3 regions of the Micromonospora sp. L32 genome follow, and region 1 is predicted to be linked to each of the others. Evidence: riboswitches for the same ligand, from Rfam matches in the RefSeq annotation. Region 1 holds a riboswitch; each other region holds the start of a gene.
What was found. A riboswitch is a leader RNA that binds a small molecule or an ion and turns the genes downstream of it on or off. The one in region 1 is predicted to bind cyclic di-AMP.
Positions count from the first base shown of each region.

Region 2: another riboswitch for cyclic di-AMP. It lies ahead of ACTMTB_RS27150 (coiled-coil domain-containing protein); the one in region 1 lies ahead of ACTMTB_RS13865 (coiled-coil domain-containing protein).
Region 3: another riboswitch for cyclic di-AMP. It lies ahead of ACTMTB_RS20785 (C39 family peptidase); the one in region 1 lies ahead of ACTMTB_RS13865 (coiled-coil domain-containing protein).

Region 1 is NZ_JBQHDD010000004.1:418,134-424,041, forward strand. Features, by position in the region: gene ACTMTB_RS13850 (alpha/beta fold hydrolase) at 1-202, shown strand, start outside; gene ACTMTB_RS13855 (HelD family protein) at 335-2,452, shown strand; gene ACTMTB_RS13860 (cation diffusion facilitator family transporter) at 2,615-3,529, shown strand; cyclic di-AMP (ydaO/yuaA leader) riboswitch at 3,671-3,802, shown strand; gene ACTMTB_RS13865 (coiled-coil domain-containing protein) at 3,807-4,862, shown strand; gene ACTMTB_RS13870 (hypothetical protein) at 4,980-5,486, shown strand; gene ACTMTB_RS13875 (SRPBCC family protein) at 5,500-5,908, opposite strand, start outside.
Region 2 is NZ_JBQHDD010000012.1:61,963-67,870, forward strand. Features, by position in the region: gene ACTMTB_RS27140 (helix-turn-helix transcriptional regulator) at 1-316, opposite strand, end outside; gene ACTMTB_RS27145 (carbonic anhydrase) at 550-1,203, shown strand; gene ACTMTB_RS27150 (coiled-coil domain-containing protein) at 1,268-2,287, opposite strand; cyclic di-AMP (ydaO/yuaA leader) riboswitch at 2,292-2,422, opposite strand; gene ACTMTB_RS27155 (YibE/F family protein) at 2,589-3,929, opposite strand; gene ACTMTB_RS27160 (copper-translocating P-type ATPase) at 4,248-5,908, shown strand, end outside.
Region 3 is NZ_JBQHDD010000007.1:257,465-263,372, forward strand. Features, by position in the region: gene ACTMTB_RS20770 (acyltransferase family protein) at 1-1,151, shown strand, start outside; gene ACTMTB_RS20775 (hypothetical protein) at 1,356-1,763, shown strand; gene ACTMTB_RS20780 (hypothetical protein) at 1,915-2,673, shown strand; cyclic di-AMP (ydaO/yuaA leader) riboswitch at 2,977-3,117, shown strand; gene ACTMTB_RS20785 (C39 family peptidase) at 3,354-4,178, shown strand; gene ACTMTB_RS20790 (alpha/beta fold hydrolase) at 4,285-5,040, shown strand; gene ACTMTB_RS20795 (PPOX class F420-dependent oxidoreductase) at 5,237-5,665, opposite strand.

The DNA of each region.
Region 1 (5,908 bases):
GACCGAGCTGACCGTGTGCCCCGGCGCCGGGCACATGCTGATGATGGAGCGGCCGGACGAGGTGAACGCCGCGCTGGCCGGGGTGCTGGACCGGGTGCTGGCCGAGGCGCCGGAGATCGACGCGATCGAGATCGGCGCCACGGAGATCGGCCGGACCGGGCCGACGACGACGGGCGCGACGGAGCCGATTCCGGCCGGCTGAGCGGCCCGTGGAGGGTGGCGGAGGTCGCGGGACGCGGCATGGCCCCGAAGGGGGGTGGCAGGCTGCCCGTACCCTCATTCCGCCTGGCGTGCGCCCGCGCCCGGCCGCCGCCGTCGCACAGGAGCCGTCACGTTGACCGACCAGACCACCCTGGAACAGGAGATCGCCGCCGAGCAGCGGCATCTCGACCGGGTGTACGCCCGCCTGGCCGAACTGCGCCGCTCGGCGGCGCAGGCCGAGAAGGAGGGCTACCGGCTGGCCCGGGTGGGCAACTTCGGCGCGCTGGTCGAGCGGGACGCGATGGTGTTCCACGCCGCGCAGCGACGGTACGTGCTGGACGCCGAGCACGAGGGGCTGGTCTTCGGCCGGCTCGACCTGCGGACCGGCCAGGTGCTGCACGTGGGGCGGCTCGGCGTGCGGGGCGAGAACGCCGAGACGCTGGTCGTGGACTGGCGTGCCCCGGCCGCCGCCGCGTTCTACCAGGCGACCCCGGCCGAGCCGCTGGGCGTGGTGCGGCGGCGCACCATCCAGTCGTCGGCCGAGAAGGTCACCCGGATCGAGGACGACCTGCTCGACCCGGAGTCGGCGCCGGCCGAGATGACGGTGGTCGGCGACGGGGCCCTGCTGGCGACCCTGTCCCGGGCGACCGGCCGGGGGATGCGCGACATCGTGGCGACCATCCAGCGGGAGCAGGACGAGGCGATCCGCTCCCCCGGCTCCGGGGTCACCATCGTCTCCGGCGGCCCGGGCACCGGCAAGACGGCGGTCGCGCTGCACCGGGCCGCGTACCTGCTCTATTCCGACCGCAGCCGGTACGCCGGCGGCGGCATCCTGGTGGTCGGCCCGTCCTCGGTCTTCGTGGAGTACATCGCCTCGGTGCTGCCCTCGCTCGGCGAGGAGACCGCCACGCTGCACTCGCTGGGCTCGCTCTTCCCGGGCATGTCGGCGACCAGGACCGACCCGCCGGAGGTGGCGGCGGTGAAGGGCTCGCTGCGGATCCGCAAGGTGCTGGAGCGCGCGGTGCGCGACGCGGTGCCGGGCGGGCCGGACGAGCTGCGCCTGCTCTACCGGGGCGAGCTGCTCCGGCTGGAGCGCCGCGAGCTGGACGGCGTCCGGGACCGGGCGCTGTCCCGGGGCGGGCGGCGCAACGAGGTCCGGCGGGTCGCCTTCGATGCGGTCCTCGCGGCGCTGTACGCCCAGGCCCGCCGGCTGGCCGTCACCCGGCTGCCGGAGCAGCGCGCCTTCGAGGACGAGATCATCGACCGGCCGGAGTTCCGCGAGTTCCTCAAGGCGTGGTGGCCCCGGCTGCACCCGCGGCACGTGCTGGGCTGGCTGGCCCGGCCGGAGCGGCTGCGCCGCTACGCCGGCGGCATCCTGTCCCGGGCGGAGACCGCGCTGCTGGTCGAGGCGTACCGGGCGCTGGACGCGCAGGGGCTGACGGTGGCCGACATCGCCCTGCTCGACGAGCTGGACGCGCTGCTGGGCAAGCCGGTGCGGCCGGCCCGGGCCAAGCGCGACCCGTACCAGCTGGCCGGCGGCGTCCGCGAGCTGAGCACGTTCGCCGACCGGCAGCGGGCCGCCCGGGCGGCGGCCCGGGAACGTCCGGAGGACTACCGCGACTACGCGCACGTGGTGGTGGACGAGTCGCAGGACGTCTCGCCGATGCAGTGGCGGATGATCGGGCGGCGCGGCCGGCTCGCCTCCTGGACGGTGGTGGGCGACCCGGCGCAGACCGCCTGGACGGGTGACCCGCAGGAGCTGGACCGGGCGCGGGACCAGGCGCTCGGCCGGCGCCGGCGGCACCGCTTCGCGCTGACCACGAACTACCGCAACTCGGCGGAGATCTTCGCGGTGGCGGCGGCGGAGATCCGCCGGCTCTACCCCGACCTGAAGCTGCCGACGGCGGTCCGCTCCACCGGCGTGGAGCCGGTCGCGCTGACCGTCGCCGCCGACCGGCTGCCGGCGGCGACCGTGCAGGCCGTGGACGCGCTGCTCACCGAGGTGGAGGGCACCGTCGGCGTGATCACGCCGGTGCCGCGCCGCGACGAGGTGGCCGGCTGGCTGGGCGGCCGCGGCGGCTCCCGGCTCCAGGTGGTGACCAGCCTCCAGGCCAAGGGCATGGAGTACGACGGCGTCGTGCTCATCGCCCCGAGCGAGATCCGGGCCGACCCCGGCTCGGGCGTGCGCACCCTCTACGTCGCCCTCTCCCGCGCCACCCAACGCCTCACCACCATCGACCCCACCCCCTGACCCCGCCCCAGGGGTCGGGCACGTTCCGAGAATGAGTGGCTGTACCGGGCGCGGCGGCCACTCGTTCTTTGAAGGTGGGGGAAGGCGTGCGGGGTTAGTTGCATACATAGCGATGTGAGCATAGATTGGGTTCGGGCCGCCGGGGCGACGGAAGGTGTGGGCGTGGGCGCAGGTCATGACCACCACGGGTCGGTCACGAACGCGGCGCACCGCCACCGGGGGCGACTCTGGGCGGCCTTCGCGCTGCTCGCCACGCTGATGGTGGTCGAGGCCGTCGCCGCGTTCGGCACCGGCTCGCTGGCCCTGCTCTCCGACGCCGGGCACATGTTCACCGACGTGCTCGGCATCGGCATGGCGCTGGCCGCCATCACCGCCACCCGGCACGGCGACCGGGACCCGCAGCGCACCTTCGGGCTCTACCGGCTCGAGGTGCTGGCCGCGCTCGCCAACGCCGTCCTGCTCAGCGGGGTGGCCATCTACGTGCTGATCGAGGCGGTCCGCCGGTTCGGCGACCCGCCGGAGGTGCGGACCGGGCCGATGCTGGCGGTGGCGGTGCTCGGCCTGCTGGCCAACCTCGTCGCGTTCGCGCTGCTGCGTCCCGGGGCGCAGGAGAGCATCAACCTGCGCGGGGCGTACCTGGAGGTGCTCGGCGATCTGCTCGGCTCGCTGGGCGTGATCGGGGCCGCGCTGCTCATCGCCGGCACCGGCTGGTGGTGGGCCGACCCGGCGGTGGCGGTCGCGATCGGCCTGTTCATCCTCCCCCGCACCTGGCGACTCGGCCGCGCCGCGGTGCGCATCCTGGTCCAGGCCGCCCCGGAGCACCTGCAGGTGACCGCCGTGCACGACCGGCTGACCGCCGTCCCCGGCGTCGCCGAGGTGCACGACCTGCACGTCTGGACGCTCACCTCCGGCATGGAGGTCGCCTCCGCCCACCTCACCATGGTCCCCGGCGCCGAGGTCGGCACGGTGCTGGCCGCCGCCCGCACCGCCCTGCACGAGGACTTCCACATCGAGCACGCCACCCTCCAGATCGAGCCGGGGGCCGCCCCCGGCGCCTGCGGGCAGGTCGAGTGGTGACGAAATCGGACACCTATTGTCCCATTGTGTCACCTACACCAGGATTCACTCCAGTACCCTCAGTCACGAAACGGGCGGGTGTCACACCCGTACCGGTAGGCTCGGTCCCGGCCTCCGCCAGGCGGCACCCTCCGGTGCCGGCGGTGGCCGCCGCCTAATCGCCTGCCAGGGCGAGCCGGGGAACCATGTTCGTGGGGTGCATCCGCGTCAGCGGTAGGGATCTTCCGTCCCGAACCCGTCAGCTAACCCGGTCGGCGGCTGACGGAAGGACATGTGCATGCACGTACGACGTACCACCGCACGGCTGGCGGCCGCGGTCGTCGCGACGCTCGCCCTCGGGGTGTCGTCCGCGCCGGTCCCGGCGACCGCCGCTCCCCCCGCCACCCGGCTCGCCGCCCCCGGCGACCCCGAGGGCGGCACCCCCGCGCTGCGCGCCCAGCTCGACGCGGCCAGCAAGGGCTGGATCGACGCCAAGGCCGCGCTGGAACGCTCCACCAAGCGGCAGCAGGAGCTCGGCAACCAGCTCAAGACCATCGAGTCGGAGCTGACCGTCCGGCAGGGCAAGGTCGGCGAGATCGCCGGCGTGGCGTACCGGACCGGGCGGCTCGGGCCGGTGTCGGCGCTGCTGAGCAGCTCCAGCCCCGAAGGCTTCCTGGACCGGGCGGCGGCGCTGGAGACCGTCGCCTCCAACGAGGACCGGGAGCTGCGCAACCTGCTCCGGACCCGCGACGACGCCACCCGCACCCGGGCCGCGCTCGACAAGGAGATCGTCGAGGAGCGCAAGCAGGTCGCGGTGATGGCCAAGCGCAAGCAACAGGCCGAGCGGGCGCTCGCGGTGGCCGCCGCGGACAAGCCCGCCGCCAGCACCGGGGGCGGCTCCAACGCCGGCACCTCCACCGCCAACGCCCGGCCGGCGCCGCGCAACCCCGACGGGTCGTGGCCCTCGGAGTCGTGCAGCGTCAACGACCCGACCCCGGCCAACGGCTGCATCACCCCGCGCATGCTCAACGCGCTCAAGCAGAGCCAGGCGGCCGGCTTCACCCGGTACGTCTCCTGCTACCGCCCCAGCGGCTCGGGCGAGCACCCCAAGGGCCGGGCCTGCGACTTCGCCGCGCAGAAGAGCGGCTTCGGCGGCGACGCGACCGGCGGCGACCGGACGTACGGCAACAACCTGGCCGCGTACCACGTCCGCAACGCCGACCGGCTCGGGGTGCTGTACGTGATCTGGTACCGGCAGATCTGGCTGCCCAGCAGCGGGTGGAAGTCGTACAGCGGGGCCGGCGGGGACCCGTCCAGCGACCACACCAACCACGTGCACCTGTCGGTCTACTGACCGACCGGCGGCGGGGCCCGTCCGAGGCGGACGGGCCCCGCCGTACGCGCGCCGACGTACCCGGGATGTCGTCGCCCGGCCCACGACGCAGCGCAACGGCCGGGCGAGCATCGAGGCATGACCCGACTCTCCCCCGACGGCCGCAAGACCCTGCTCACCCTGCACCTGGTGACCGCGCTGGGCTGGCTCGGCGCGGACCTCGTGCTGCTCACCCTCGGCATCGCCGGGCTGCGCGGCGCCGACCCGGGCGTGGTCTACCCGGCGGCGGCGCTGGTGGCGACCTGGCTCTTCGCGCCGCTGAGCGTGCTGGTCTGGGTGGTCGGCGTGACCAGCGCGCTGCTGACCCCCTGGGGGCTGCTGCGCTGGCGCTGGGTGGTGGTCAAGCTGGTGCTCACCACGGTGATGATCGGCCTGGTGCTGTTCGCGCTGACGCCGAACCTGCGCGCCGCCGCCGGACCGGACGCCACCGCACACCAGCGCATCGACGTGGTGGTCGCCCCGGCCGTCTCCACCGGCCTGCTGGTCACCATGACCGTGATCTCCACCTGGAAGCCGTGGGGCCGCAACCGCCGGGCCGTCCGGCCGCCCCGCCGGACGGCGGCGACACCCGTCGGCCGCCGCTGAGTTGACGGGGGCGTCAGTTCGGGACCGGGCCGCCGTCGGCCTCCCGGTCCAGCACCGCGCCGAGGCGGCTGGCCAGGCCCAGGTGCGCGGCGCGGGCCTGCCGGAACGCGTACCCGAACAGCGGCGCCGGCGCGGAGAGGGTGATCTCCACGTCGATCCGCAGCACGTCGCCCTCCTCCTGGAGCCGGGTGTGGTTGCGCACCGTCGTGCCGGGCTGCTGCCGGGCCACCGTGACGATCTCGTCGTCGGTGACCACCAGCACGTCGGCCTGGTAGGTGACCGGGAACCGCAGCGGCCCCAGCTCCAGCCGGTCGGTGATGGCGTAGCTGGCCCGCGCGCCCGGACGGGTCGGCAGCTGGCGCACCCGGACGATCAGCGGATGCAGCTCCCCCTGCCGGGCCGGATCGCTCAACAGCGCCACC
Region 2 (5,908 bases), on a different contig from region 1:
CGGCGCGCTCGCCGGTGAAGAGGGCGAGCAGGTCACCCACCTGGCGGTCGGACTCGGCCGGGTGCCGGAAGTGGCCGCGCGGGTTGACCGTGTACTCGTTGCGCCGACCAACCCGGGTGCGGTGCAGGTAGCCGCCGGCCTCCAGGTCGGCGACGATCGCCTGCGCGGCGCGCTCGGTCACCCCGACCTCGTCGGCGACGTCCCGCAGCCGGGCGGTGGGGTTGCGGGCGATGGCGAGCAGGACGTGCGCGTGGTTGGTGAGGAACGTCCAGTTCCGGGTGCTCCCGTTCTGCGCAGTCGTCGCCATGCCCGTCATCGTATGGCCAGCCGGCCGGCATTTCCGCCCTGGCCTCCGCGCACCCGGAGCCGTCCGGGCGCGGCCCGGGGACACGGCGGCGAAACACGCTGCCCACGTCCCGGTAATGTATGAAATCTGTATCACGTATACCTTGACGTATCTTTCGCTGCGTGTGACGGTGGGCGGCGAGGCCGCCTCCGTCGCCGGCCGGGTGTGACCAGGCCGATCTCGCGAGGGACCGAGGTGAGGCAATGACCCTGACCGATCCGACGCAGGCGCTCGCCGAGCTGCACGCCGGCAACCGGCGCTTCGTGACGGGCGCGCAGCGCCACCCCAACCAGGACTCGCTGCACCGGACGGCGGTCGCCGACGGCCAGCACCCGTTCGCGGTGATCGTCGGCTGCTCCGACTCCCGCCTCGCCGCCGAGATCATTTTCGACCGGGGTCTGGGTGACCTCTTCGTGGTGCGTACCGCCGGGCACACCGCCGGCCCCGAGGTGCTCGGCAGCGTCGAGTACGCGGTGAGCGTCCTGGGCACCCCGCTGGTGGTGGTGCTCGGCCACGACTCCTGCGGGGCGGTGCAGGCCGCCCGGGACGCCGCGCGGACCGGCACGCCGCCGGTCGGGCACCTGCGGGCGGTGGTGGACGCGGTGGTACCGAGCCTCCAGCGGGCCGCCGAGCAGGGCGTCGACGACGTTGACGGGATCGTCGACATCCACATCGCGCAGACCGTCGAGGCGCTGCTGGGCAACTCCGCCGTACTGGCCGCCGCGGTCGCCGAGGGGCGGTGCGCGGTGGTCGGCATGTCGTACCGGCTTAGCGCCGGTGAGGTGCGGACGGTGGCCGCGGTGCCGAGCGTCGTGCCGGCCCAGGCCGACGGTCGGGCGACCGCCGTCGCCGGCTGAAACCCCCCGCACGCGACGAGGGCCGCCCCACCGGGGACGGCCCTCGTTCGGTACGCGTCGCGCGCTAGAGCATCGACATGTGTACGTGGTCGGTGTGGTTCGACGGTCCGCTGTACGACTTCCACCCGGTCGCCGGGAACCAGATCTGCCGGTTCCAGATCACGTAGTAGATGCCGAGCCGGTCGGCGTTGCGGATCAGGAACGCGGCGAGGTTGTTGCCGTACATCCGGGTGTCGTTGTTGTACCAGGGCGCGAAGCCGCTCCGCTGCAACGACCAGTCGCAGGCCTTGCCCTTCGGGTGGTCCCACGGCCCACCTGGCCGGTAGCAGCCCGCGAACCGGGTGAAGCCGGCCCGCCGGACCTCCTTGTACGCGTGCAGTGTGCGCGGCGTGATGGTGCCGGAGGTGGTCGGGTCGTTCTCGGTGCGCGACTCGGGCCGCCAGCCGCCGTCGGCCGTCCGGCCGGGGCCGATCCGGGCGACCGGCGAGGTCGCGTCGACCAGGCCGCCGGTGAAGCCCCGGCCACCGACCAGCTGGAGGGCCTTCTCCGCCTCCCGGCTCTCCCGGGCCATGTCGTTGGTGAGCTTCTGCTGCTCGCGCACCTCGGCGTCGAGCGCCAGCTTGGCCTGCTCCGCGCGGTTCTTGGCGGCGGTGACCTTGGCCAGCTTCTGCGCGTTGACCATGTTCAGCTCGTCCAGGGCGGCGGCGCGCCGGACGAACGAGTCCGGGGCGTCGCTCTCCAGCAGCATCGCCACCGCGCCGATCCGGCCGGTCCGGTACGACTGCGCCGCGATCTGCGAGACCGTCGGCTGCAACGCCGCCAGCTCGTCCTGCGCGCGCCGCACCTCCAGCCCGAGCTGCTGCTGGCGCTTCTTGGACTTCTCCAGCTGCGTCTTGGCCTTGGAGTACTCGCGGTTGCGCAGCTCGATGACGTCGGTGAGCAGCTTGGGCTCGCCGTCCTCCTCGTGCCCGGAGGGGGTGGGGGTCGAGGGCGCGGCGATCGCGGCTGTCGGCCCGCCGAGGATGGCCAGCGCGGCGAACACGGCCACCACCGGAGTCAACCAGCGGCGCAGGGGTGCCGTCACAGTGTTCCCTTCCGTCGACCGCCGACCGGGTTAGCTGACGGGTTCGGGACGGAAGTGGCCCCTACCGCTCGCGCGGATTCACCCCATGTACCTGGTTCCCCGGCTCGCCTCGCGGCGATTGGGCGGCGGTACCGCAGGCGCCGCTGCGCGCCTTCGGCGGTGACCGGCAGCGAGGTTACCCGAGAGTCGTACCGGGGATCTACGTCCAGAACCCGACTAAAAGCGTTATTTCGTCGTAGCGATGCGTGACGAGTGACGCGTTCGTCAGGTTCCGCGTCGGCGTCGGTCACGCAGCGGAGTCTCACCATGCGGTGTCCGTGCTCCTTTCCGGGTCGGGCCACCGTGCGGGGGCCGGGGTGGACGGTCCGCCGGGACGCGACGCGCTCAGCGCCTCGAGCGCCGCGTCCCGGTCGGCGGAGGGGCGGGGCGTGGGTGCCGGTCCGGTGTCCCGGGCCGGATCGTCGGCCGGGCCACGACCGGCGGTGGCGACCAGCGCGGCCAGCGCGGTGGTCAGCGGTACGGCGGCGACCAGGCCGAGCGTCGCCACCGCGCTGCGGACGATCTCCTGAGCCAGGAACTCGCTGGTGAGGATCTGGCTCACCGGACGGCTGTCGGCGGTGAGCAGGAGCAGCAGCGGCAGCGAGGCGCCCGCGTACGCGAGCACGATGGTGTTCACCGTGGAGGCGATGTGCGCCCGGCCGACCCGGGTGGCGGCCCGGTAGAGCTGCGTCCGGGACAGTCCGGGGTTGGCGTGCGCCAGCTCGGTGACGGTGGCGGCCTGGGTGACGGTGACGTCGTCGAGCACGCCGAGCGAGCCGATGATGATGCCGGCCAGCAGCAGCCCGTGCAGGTCGACGTCACGCTGGTACATCGACAGCGTGGTGGCCTCCTCGCTGCCGAACCCGGTCAGGTGGGTGGCGGCGGTGGCCAGGCTGCCGAGCAGTCCGGTCAGCACCAGGCTGCCGAGGGTGCCGAGGACCGCCACCGAGGTCTGCGCGGTGATCCCGTGGGTCAGGTACAGCACCACGAACATGATCAGCGCCGAGCCGGTGATCGCGATCAGCAGCGGCGAGCCGCCCGCCGCGATGCCGGGTACGACGAAGGTCAGCAGGATGGCGAAGCTGGCGCCCAGCCCGGCCAGTGCGGCCAGTCCGCGCAGCCGGCCGAACGCCACGATCGCCGCCGCGAAGAGCGCCACCAGCCACACCAGGGGCTTGCCCCGCTGGTGTTCGGCGATCTGGTAGCTGGTGGCGGTGGGGTCGGCCGGGTCGGCGAGCTGGACCAGCACCACCTCGTCGCCCACCGCGACGGTGGGCGCGCCCGGACCGGCGGGCACCGGTGTCTCCACCTGCTGGCCGCTGTCCGGGCCCTGCTCGACCCGGACCGTCACGGTCCCGCACGGCCCTTCGGCCGCGCCGGGCGGTGCCTCCGGGGTCGGCGGGCAGGGTTCGGTCACCACCCGGGTCACCGTGCCGTGGTGGCGTGCCGGCTCGGCGCCGCCGTCGGCCTGCCGCGAGTCGCGCGGCCACAGCACCAGGGCGGCGATCACCGTGACGACGAACAGCGGGACCACCGTCGCGACGAGGATCCGCCGCACCCCCGATGGGGCGGACGGAGCGGGACGGGTGTGGTCGGCGCCCATTGCGAGTCTCCCAACGATCCAGGGCGGGGTACGTGTCAGCCGGCCGTTCGGTTCACCGGCGGGACGCGCGTGGCGGGCCGCGTACCCCGGTGTGGGCCCTGGGTGCCGGCGGGGTCACCCAGCGCGATCGGACGGCGCGGTCGCCCGGCGTGGCGACCCGCCCGGGCGGTCGCTGACGGCGGCCGAGCCCGGCGCGGTACGCGGGCCGGCGGCAGCAGCGGCGGATGGCGAGTCATGGCCGGTGAATCGTAGCCAGGTTCGGTGCGGGTCCGCCCGGTTCGTGCCGTCGGCAGCGCGCTCACCGGGCATCGTGGGGGCATGGACCAGCACGCCGGACCGGCGCGGCACCCGGGGTCGGACCGGCACCGGGGGCACGACCGGCACGCCGGCCACGACCCGGAGATGTTCCGCCGCCGGTTCTGGCTCTGCCTGGCGCTGACCCTGCCCGTGGTCGCCACCAGCCACATGGTGATGGAGTGGTTCGGCTACTCGCTGGAGTTCCCCGGCCGGTCCCTGGTCGGGCCGGTGCTCGGCTCGGTGGTCTTCTGGTGGGGCGGCTGGCCGTTCCTCGTCGGCGCGGTGCGCGAGGTGCGCGACCGGGCCCCGGGCATGATGCTGCTGATCGGGATGGCGATCAGCGTCGCGTACGCCGCCTCGCTCGCCACCAGCCTGGGCGCCTTCGAGCTGGACTTCTGGTGGGAGTTGGCCGCCCTGGTCACCATCATGCTGCTCGGGCACTGGCAGGAGATGAAGGCCGTCGGGCAGGCGCGGGGCGCCCTCGCGGCGCTGGCCGCGCTGCTCCCCGACGACGCCGAGCGGGTCGGGCCGCAGGGCGGCACCGAACGGGTGCCGGTGAGCGGCCTGCGGGTGGCCGACGTGGTGCTGGTCCGCCCCGGTGGGCGGGTGCCGGCCGACGGGCGGATCGTCGACGGGGCCGCCGAGCTGGACGAGTCGATGGTCACCGGCGAGTCCCGCCCGGTCTCCCGGATGGTCGGGGACCGGGTGGTGGCCGGCACCGTCGCCACCGACTCGGCGATCCGGGTTCGGGTGGAGGCCGTCGGCGACCAGACCACCCTCGCCGGCATCCAGCGCCTCGTGGCACAGGCGCAGCAGTCCGGCGGGCGGGCGCAGGCGCTGGCGGACCGCTTCGCCGCCTGGCTCTTCTACGTCGCCACCGGCACCGCCGTGCTGACCGTCGTGGGGTGGACCGCGCTGGGCGAGCGGGACGAGGCGGTGGTCCGGACCGTCACGGTCCTGGTGATCGCCTGCCCGCACGCGCTCGGCCTGGCCATCCCGCTGGTGATCGCGCTCTCCACCGCGCTGGCCGCCCGCTCCGGCGTGCTGGTCCGCGACCGGCTCGCACTGGAACGGATGCGCACCGTCGACGTGGTGCTCTTCGACAAGACCGGCACCCTCACCAGGGGCGAGCACGCCGTGGTCGGGGTGGCCGCCGCGCCGGGGACCGGCGAGGACGAGGTGCTGCGGCTCGCCGCCGGGGTCGAGGCGGACAGCGAACACCCGCTGGCCCGGGCGATCGTCGCGGCCGCCGCCGAGCGCGGCGACCCGGCCCCGGCCGCCGGCTTCCGTTCGCTGCCGGGGCGCGGCGTCCGGGCCGAGATCGACGGTACGCCGTACGCGGTCGGTGGCCCCGCGCTCCTGCGCGAGCAGGGGCTGGAGCTGCCCGGGGCGCTGGAGCCGGCGGCCCGGCGCTGGGCCGAGCGCGGCGCGGCGGTGCTGCACCTGGTCCGCCTGCCGGACACCGTCCTCGGCCTGCTCGCGCTCGCCGACCAGGTACGCCCCGAGGCCCGGGAGGCGATCGCGGAACTGCGTGCCGAGGGGGTTCGCAGCATCGCGATGATCACCGGGGACGCCCGCACGGTGGCCGAGGCGGTCGCCGCGGACCTCGGTTTCCGGCCCGGCGTCGACGAGGTCTTCGCCGAGGTGCTCCCCGCCGACAAGGACCGGAAGGTTACCGCGCT
Region 3 (5,908 bases), on a different contig from region 1:
TGCGCTGGGTGGCCGCGATGCTGGTCTTCGGCTACCACGCGGGCACCATGCGGATCGTCGGTGAACCGGACTACCAGGCGGTCGTCGGCGGGGTGTTCACCCTGGGCCTGTCCGGGGTGCAGTTCTTCTTCATCCTCAGCGGGTTCGTGCTGGTCTGGTCGGCCCGCGACGGGGAGCGGCGGCGCGACTTCTGGCGGCGGCGGCTCGCCAAGATCTACCCGAACCACGTGCTGACCTGGGTGGCGGCCCTGCTGGTGATGTGGTGGTTCGCGGACACCATCGTGCCCCGCGCCGCGCTGGAGAGCCTCCTGCTCGTGCAGGCCTGGGACCCGACGCCCGGCTACTTCTACAGCATCAACACGGTGAGCTGGTCGCTCTCCTGCGAGCTGTTCTTCTACCTCTGCCTGCCGCTGGTGCTGCCGGCGCTGCGCCGGGCCCGGGCCGGCCTGCTCTGGGCGGTGGTGGCGGCGGTGCCGCTGCTGATCGTGGCCCTCTGGCCCGGGCAGGCGCTGGTGCCGGAGGAGAGCACCTGGTGGTTCACCCAGATCTTCCCGGTGGTCCGCTCGCTGGAGTTCTGGCTGGGCGTGGCGGCCGCCGAGCTGCTGCGGCGGGGCCGCTGGCGGGGGCCCGGCCTGCCGCTGGCCAGCCTCATCTTCGTGGTCACCTGGGTGGTGGCGGGGCAGTGGATCCGCGCCGAGCTCTGGGCGGCGATCCTGTCCGTGGCGTACATCCTGGTCATCACCGCCGCGGCGGACGCCGACGTGCGCGGTCGGCCCTCGCCCTGGCGGCACCGCCGGCTGGTCTGGCTCGGTGAGGTCTCCTTCGCCTTCTACCTGGTGCACGTGCTGGTGATGGTCACCGTGCTGCGGGCCACCGGCCACCTCGGCGTCGGGCTGCCCGGCTGGTGGGGACCGCTGGCGGTGCTCGGCTTCCTGGCCGTGAACCTGGTGCTGGCCGCCCTGCTGCACCGCTGGGTCGAGACGCCGATGATGCGCCGCCTGGCACCCCGTCGCCGGCCCCGTCCCGCCCCGTCCACCCTGGACGCGGCGGCGGCGCCGACGCCGCGCCCCACGCCGGCGCCGCGGGCGGCCGCCGACGGCGCGCCGGCTGGCCGACCCATCGAGTACGCGGGCCCGCGCGACCCCCACTGACCCCCCGTCCACCCCGGCCGGTACCCGGTCCGGTCCGCTGCCCGTGCGCCTCGCGCGGTTTGCGGCGTGTCGCGGTGACGTTCGCCGGGGAGGGCGCGACACGCCGCAAACGGGCGGGCGACTGTCGCGACGCACGTTGGTGAGCGCCGCGCCGACACGCCCGGCGACGCTGCGATCACCCGGCATCGGCGGTAGCGTGGTGCCGTGCTCCCGGTCGCGCTCACCAGTCCTCTGTGGTGGGTGGCGCGCTGGAGTTCCCGGCTGCTGACCGGCCTCGCCCTGGCGGTCGCGCTCTCCCTCGGCGGTCCGGCCGTGCCGGACGCCGGCGCGCTCACCGCCGCTCCCAGCCCGGCGGGCGCACCGATCCTCGTCGATCTGGCGGTGCCCGACGGGTTCGCGGTCCGCGCGGCCGCCGTCCCCGCCGTGGCGCTCGCCGCCGGCGACGCCCAGAGCGAGGGCCGCGCATTCGTCGCCCCGCCCGCCGCCCCGCTCGCTCCGGTCACCTCGATCGACCCGGTCGGCCGGCCGGCCCATCCGGTCACCTCGCCGCCGCTGCCCCTGACCGGGCTGGCCGCCGCCGCGACCGGTCCCCGCGCCCCGCCGCTCGGCTGACCGCCACGCGGGGCCACCCGCGACCGCGCCCTCGAGAACCTCACCACCGCACCCGCCCCCGGCACGCGGCGCCGCCCCGGCCTCGCCCCGTCGCCCCCCGGGCCGGTGTGGGACTCCTCTTTCCGCATCCCGCTTCCGGGAGGTGCCCACCGTGAACACCGTCCTCTACCAGTTCCTCGTCGAGGTCCCGACCGCCGCCGCCATCTGGTCGGCCCTGCTCGTGCTCGCCCTGACCGTGCTCACCGTGCTGGTCGCCCGCCCCGAGCGGGACCCGGCCCCCGACGAGCCGGTCGTCGACCCGGCCGCCGACCCCGCGACCGAGCTGGCGGACCTGCGCCGGTACGCCGAGGAGGTCGCCGTCGCGGCGGCCGGCGCCGCCCAGACCGCGCGCCGGTGGCGGGATGCCTGGCTGGCCGCCCAGGAGGAGGTGGACCGGGCCTGGACGGCGTACGACGAGGCGGAGACCGCCGCCCGCCGGTTCACCGGCGCCGCCGCGCTGCCCGCCCCGCGTACCCCGCGCACGCCGGCCGAGTACGCGGGCCGGGAGCGCTGGCTGCACCAGGCGGCGGTGGCGGCCCACTGGCGCGGTGAGCTGCCGGTGGAGCGGCTGCGGGACGTCTTCGCGCACCGGGACGGTTGGGACCCCCGGCGGCACCCCGTCGAGCAGGAGGTGCTGCTGGCCCGGGCGGTACGCGACGGCCGGCGGGACGCGTACCGGGCGGCGGCCGGGCGGGAGCGGTCGGCGTGGCGGGACGCCGAACTGGCCGCCGAGGCGGCCCGCGCGCTCGCCGTCGAGGCGTACGCGGCGGCGGAGCGGCTGCGTCCCGCGCGGCTGCCCGCCCAGCGGACGGCGACGGCGACGGCCCGGACCGCGCTCGCGGCGCGGTGGCGGCCGGCCCGGGTGGGCTGAGGACGCGACCAAATTGTTACCCGTATTTCCGTGAGTCGCGTCACGGCGATCGGGAAACCGGTCATCCGGTCACAGGCGGTGACATCGATCGCGACGATCGGCAGTGTTTGCCGCCGCGCTGTCCGGTTGTCGCCCGACGGTCCCGGAACAACCGCCTGTCCCATTGAGTGACGTCAGTGTCGAACTGTACGGCAAATTTGTCGCCCTGATCATGTTTAAGCAGCTGGCGGCGCTTGGCCGACACGTGACCGACCAGTAATGTCGCCCGGGTCCGGTGCGGTTTCCGATCGCAAGAGGCGACGCCGCGCCGACCCGCTCAATCGTGATTCCACGAACCGGGGACCCATGCACGTCCGGGGTGAATCCGCGGGCCACGGCCCGTGGTAGGGCGCTCTTCCCGCCCGAATCCGTCAGCTAACCCGGTAGGCGGTGTCGGAAGGAGTTCCAACTTTTGCTGCTCCCTCGCATTCCTCGGCTTGCTCTCCACCTCGGTACCGGGGTGTTCGTGCCGGTCCGCCGCGCCCTCGCGCGCTGATCCCGGCCCCACCTCGCCGCCCGGTCACCGACCGGGCGCACCCCCGCCGAGCGGCCTCGCACACCGGTTCTGACGCCGCGCGTGACGTCCCGTCACGCGCCGGTCCGGCACGCCGCTCCCGCCCTCGTACCGTGGAGGAAAACACGTGAAGCACCCCCTGAAGCGGCAGCTGCGACGCCTGGCCACCAAGCGGTCCTACCAGCTGGTCGCCGGCTCGGCCGCCGCGCTCGTGCTCGTCTCCGGCGCCAGCACGCTGCTCGCCGACGAGGCGCCCGCCCGCCAGCAGACCTCGGCCGCCGTCGCCGAGGTGGCGCCCCGGCTGGACGACGTCGCGACCCGCAGCCAGGCCCGCGTCGCCGCCCCGTCCCACAAGCCGTCGCCCTCGGCCAGCCCCTCGCCGTCGGCGAGCGCCACCAAGGCCAAGGCGGACCCGGACCTGACCCGCAAGGCGGCCCCCAAGCCGCCGTCGACCAAGGTCCTCCGTTACGACTACCAGGCGCAGACCACCTTCTACAACTGCGGTCCGGCCGCGGTGCGCAACGCGCTCAGCGCGGCGGGCATCGAGCGGACCCAGGACGAGCTGGCCGGCCCGCTCGGCACCACCGAGATGGGCACCAACTCGGCGCTGGACACGACCCGGGTCCTGAACCAGATCGTCAAGGGCGACCCGTACCGGACTCGGATGTTCCGGGGCACCCCCAGCTCCGCGCAGATCGACCGGCTCCAGGCCGACGTGATCGCGGCGATCACCGACGGCCGGGGCGTCGTGGTGAACGTGGCGGGGAGCGCCACCGACACCGACGGCGGCTGGCACTCCTTCCCGGGCGGCCACTACATCGCGGTGGTCGGCTACAAGAACGACGGCCGGACGGTCCGGATCGCCGACTCGGCGGACCCGAACCTGCCGTCGTACTGGGTCAGCACCATCGACCTGGCGAACTGGATCGCCACCCGCGGCTACTCCGCCTGATCCAATACCGTCGCTCGTCCGGGCACCGGCTCCCCTGGGGGCCGGTGCCCGTCGCCGTTGGCGCGGGTCTCGCGCGCCGCGACCGGGCGGTGGCACACTGCGGCCCATGACCGACGACTCGGGTACCCGCCGGCTGCTGTTGCTGCTGCACGGGATGGGCACCACCGGCGACGTGTGGCTGCCCTGGGCGCCGCTGCTGGAACACCGCTGGCCGGGCCGCTGGCTGGCGCCGGACCTGGCCGGCCACGGCTTCTCGCCGCCGCTGCCGGGGTACTCCTTCGCGGGGTTCGCGGAGCAGGTCGCGGCGGGGCTCGGCCCGGTGCCCGAGGGGGCCCGCCCGAGTGACCGCCTGGTCGTCCTCGGCCACTCCCTCGGCGGGGTGGTCGCGCTGGCGCTGGCCGCCCGCGACGCCGGGCTCCCGGTGGACGCGGTGGTCGGGCTGGGCATCAAGGCGGTCTGGTCGCCGGCCGAGCTGGCCCGGGCGCGCGAGCTGGCGGAGCGCCCGGTGACCTGGTTCGCCACCCGGGACGAGGCGGCCCGCCGCTACCTGAAGGTGGCCGGCCTCGGCGGGCTCTTCGCGCCGGACCATCCGGTGGTCGACGCGGGGCTGCGTGCCGAGGACGGCCGCTGGCGGCTGGCCATGGACCCGGCCGCCTTCGCGGTGGGCGCGCCGGAGCTGCCGGCCCTGCTGGCCGCCACCGACGTCCCGGTGCTGCTGGCCCGGGGCGAGCACGACCCGATGGTCAGCGACGCGCAGCTCGCCGAGCTGGGCGTGCCGGTGGCGACCCTGCCCGGCCTCGGCCACAACGCGCACGTGGAGGACCCGGCGGCGGTGCTGGCCCTGCTCGACCCGTACCTGTGACCGGTTGCGGACGCGGGCGTCGCCGTCGTGGGTCGCATGCGGCTCGGGACCACCTGCCGGACGTTCGAGCTCTCCGTCCATGCCGGACCTCGCCACGGCGCCGCTCAGCTCGGCTGCCACGCCGCCTGCTGTCGTGACGGGTCGGCCGCAGGCGGCACGTTCGATGCTTCTTCGCTGCTTCCGCGCGGGCGGTCGCTCAGTCGGAGATGCCGGTGTGCCCGACGACCTTCTCCACGGTCAGGCGCACCAGCAGCTCGCCCGGCACGGCGTTGCGCGCCCCGTATGCCTCGGCCAGGTCCGGCCCCATGTAGCGCTCGGCGATCCGGATCGCCCACCGCCGCATCTCGGGCAGGTCCTCGGTGATCGTCGCGCGCCCACGCAGCGTCACGAACGCGTACGGCGGTTTCTCGTCGTCGACGCACAGCACGGCCCTGCCGTCGCGGGCGAGGTTGCGGCCCTTCACCGAGGTCTTGCCGGTGTTGAACAGCACGTCGTCGCCGTCGAGTACGAACCACACTGGGACGACGTGCGGCGAGCCGTCGGCCCGGGTCGTCGCGAGCTTGCCGGTGCGGGTGCCGTACGAGACGAACTGCTGCCACTCCCCGTCGATCATCGACTTCGCCATGCGGCCATTATGGTGCCGTCCGGCGTCTCAACCATCGCAGACTGCTGCTGCCTGACGCCTCGCCTACAAGGCGCTTTCGTCAAGAGTCGTAGCGTCCGCTGGCGTCCACCAGGTTCGGGTCGGAGCCGACGCCCGTTCGCACTCATCTGGCTTCGGCCGCCATCGTTGATGTCAACGAGTGATGTCAGCCGCTGTTGTCGGCTCCCTGCCGCTGGTAGAACCGCTGGATGGATCAACTGACCG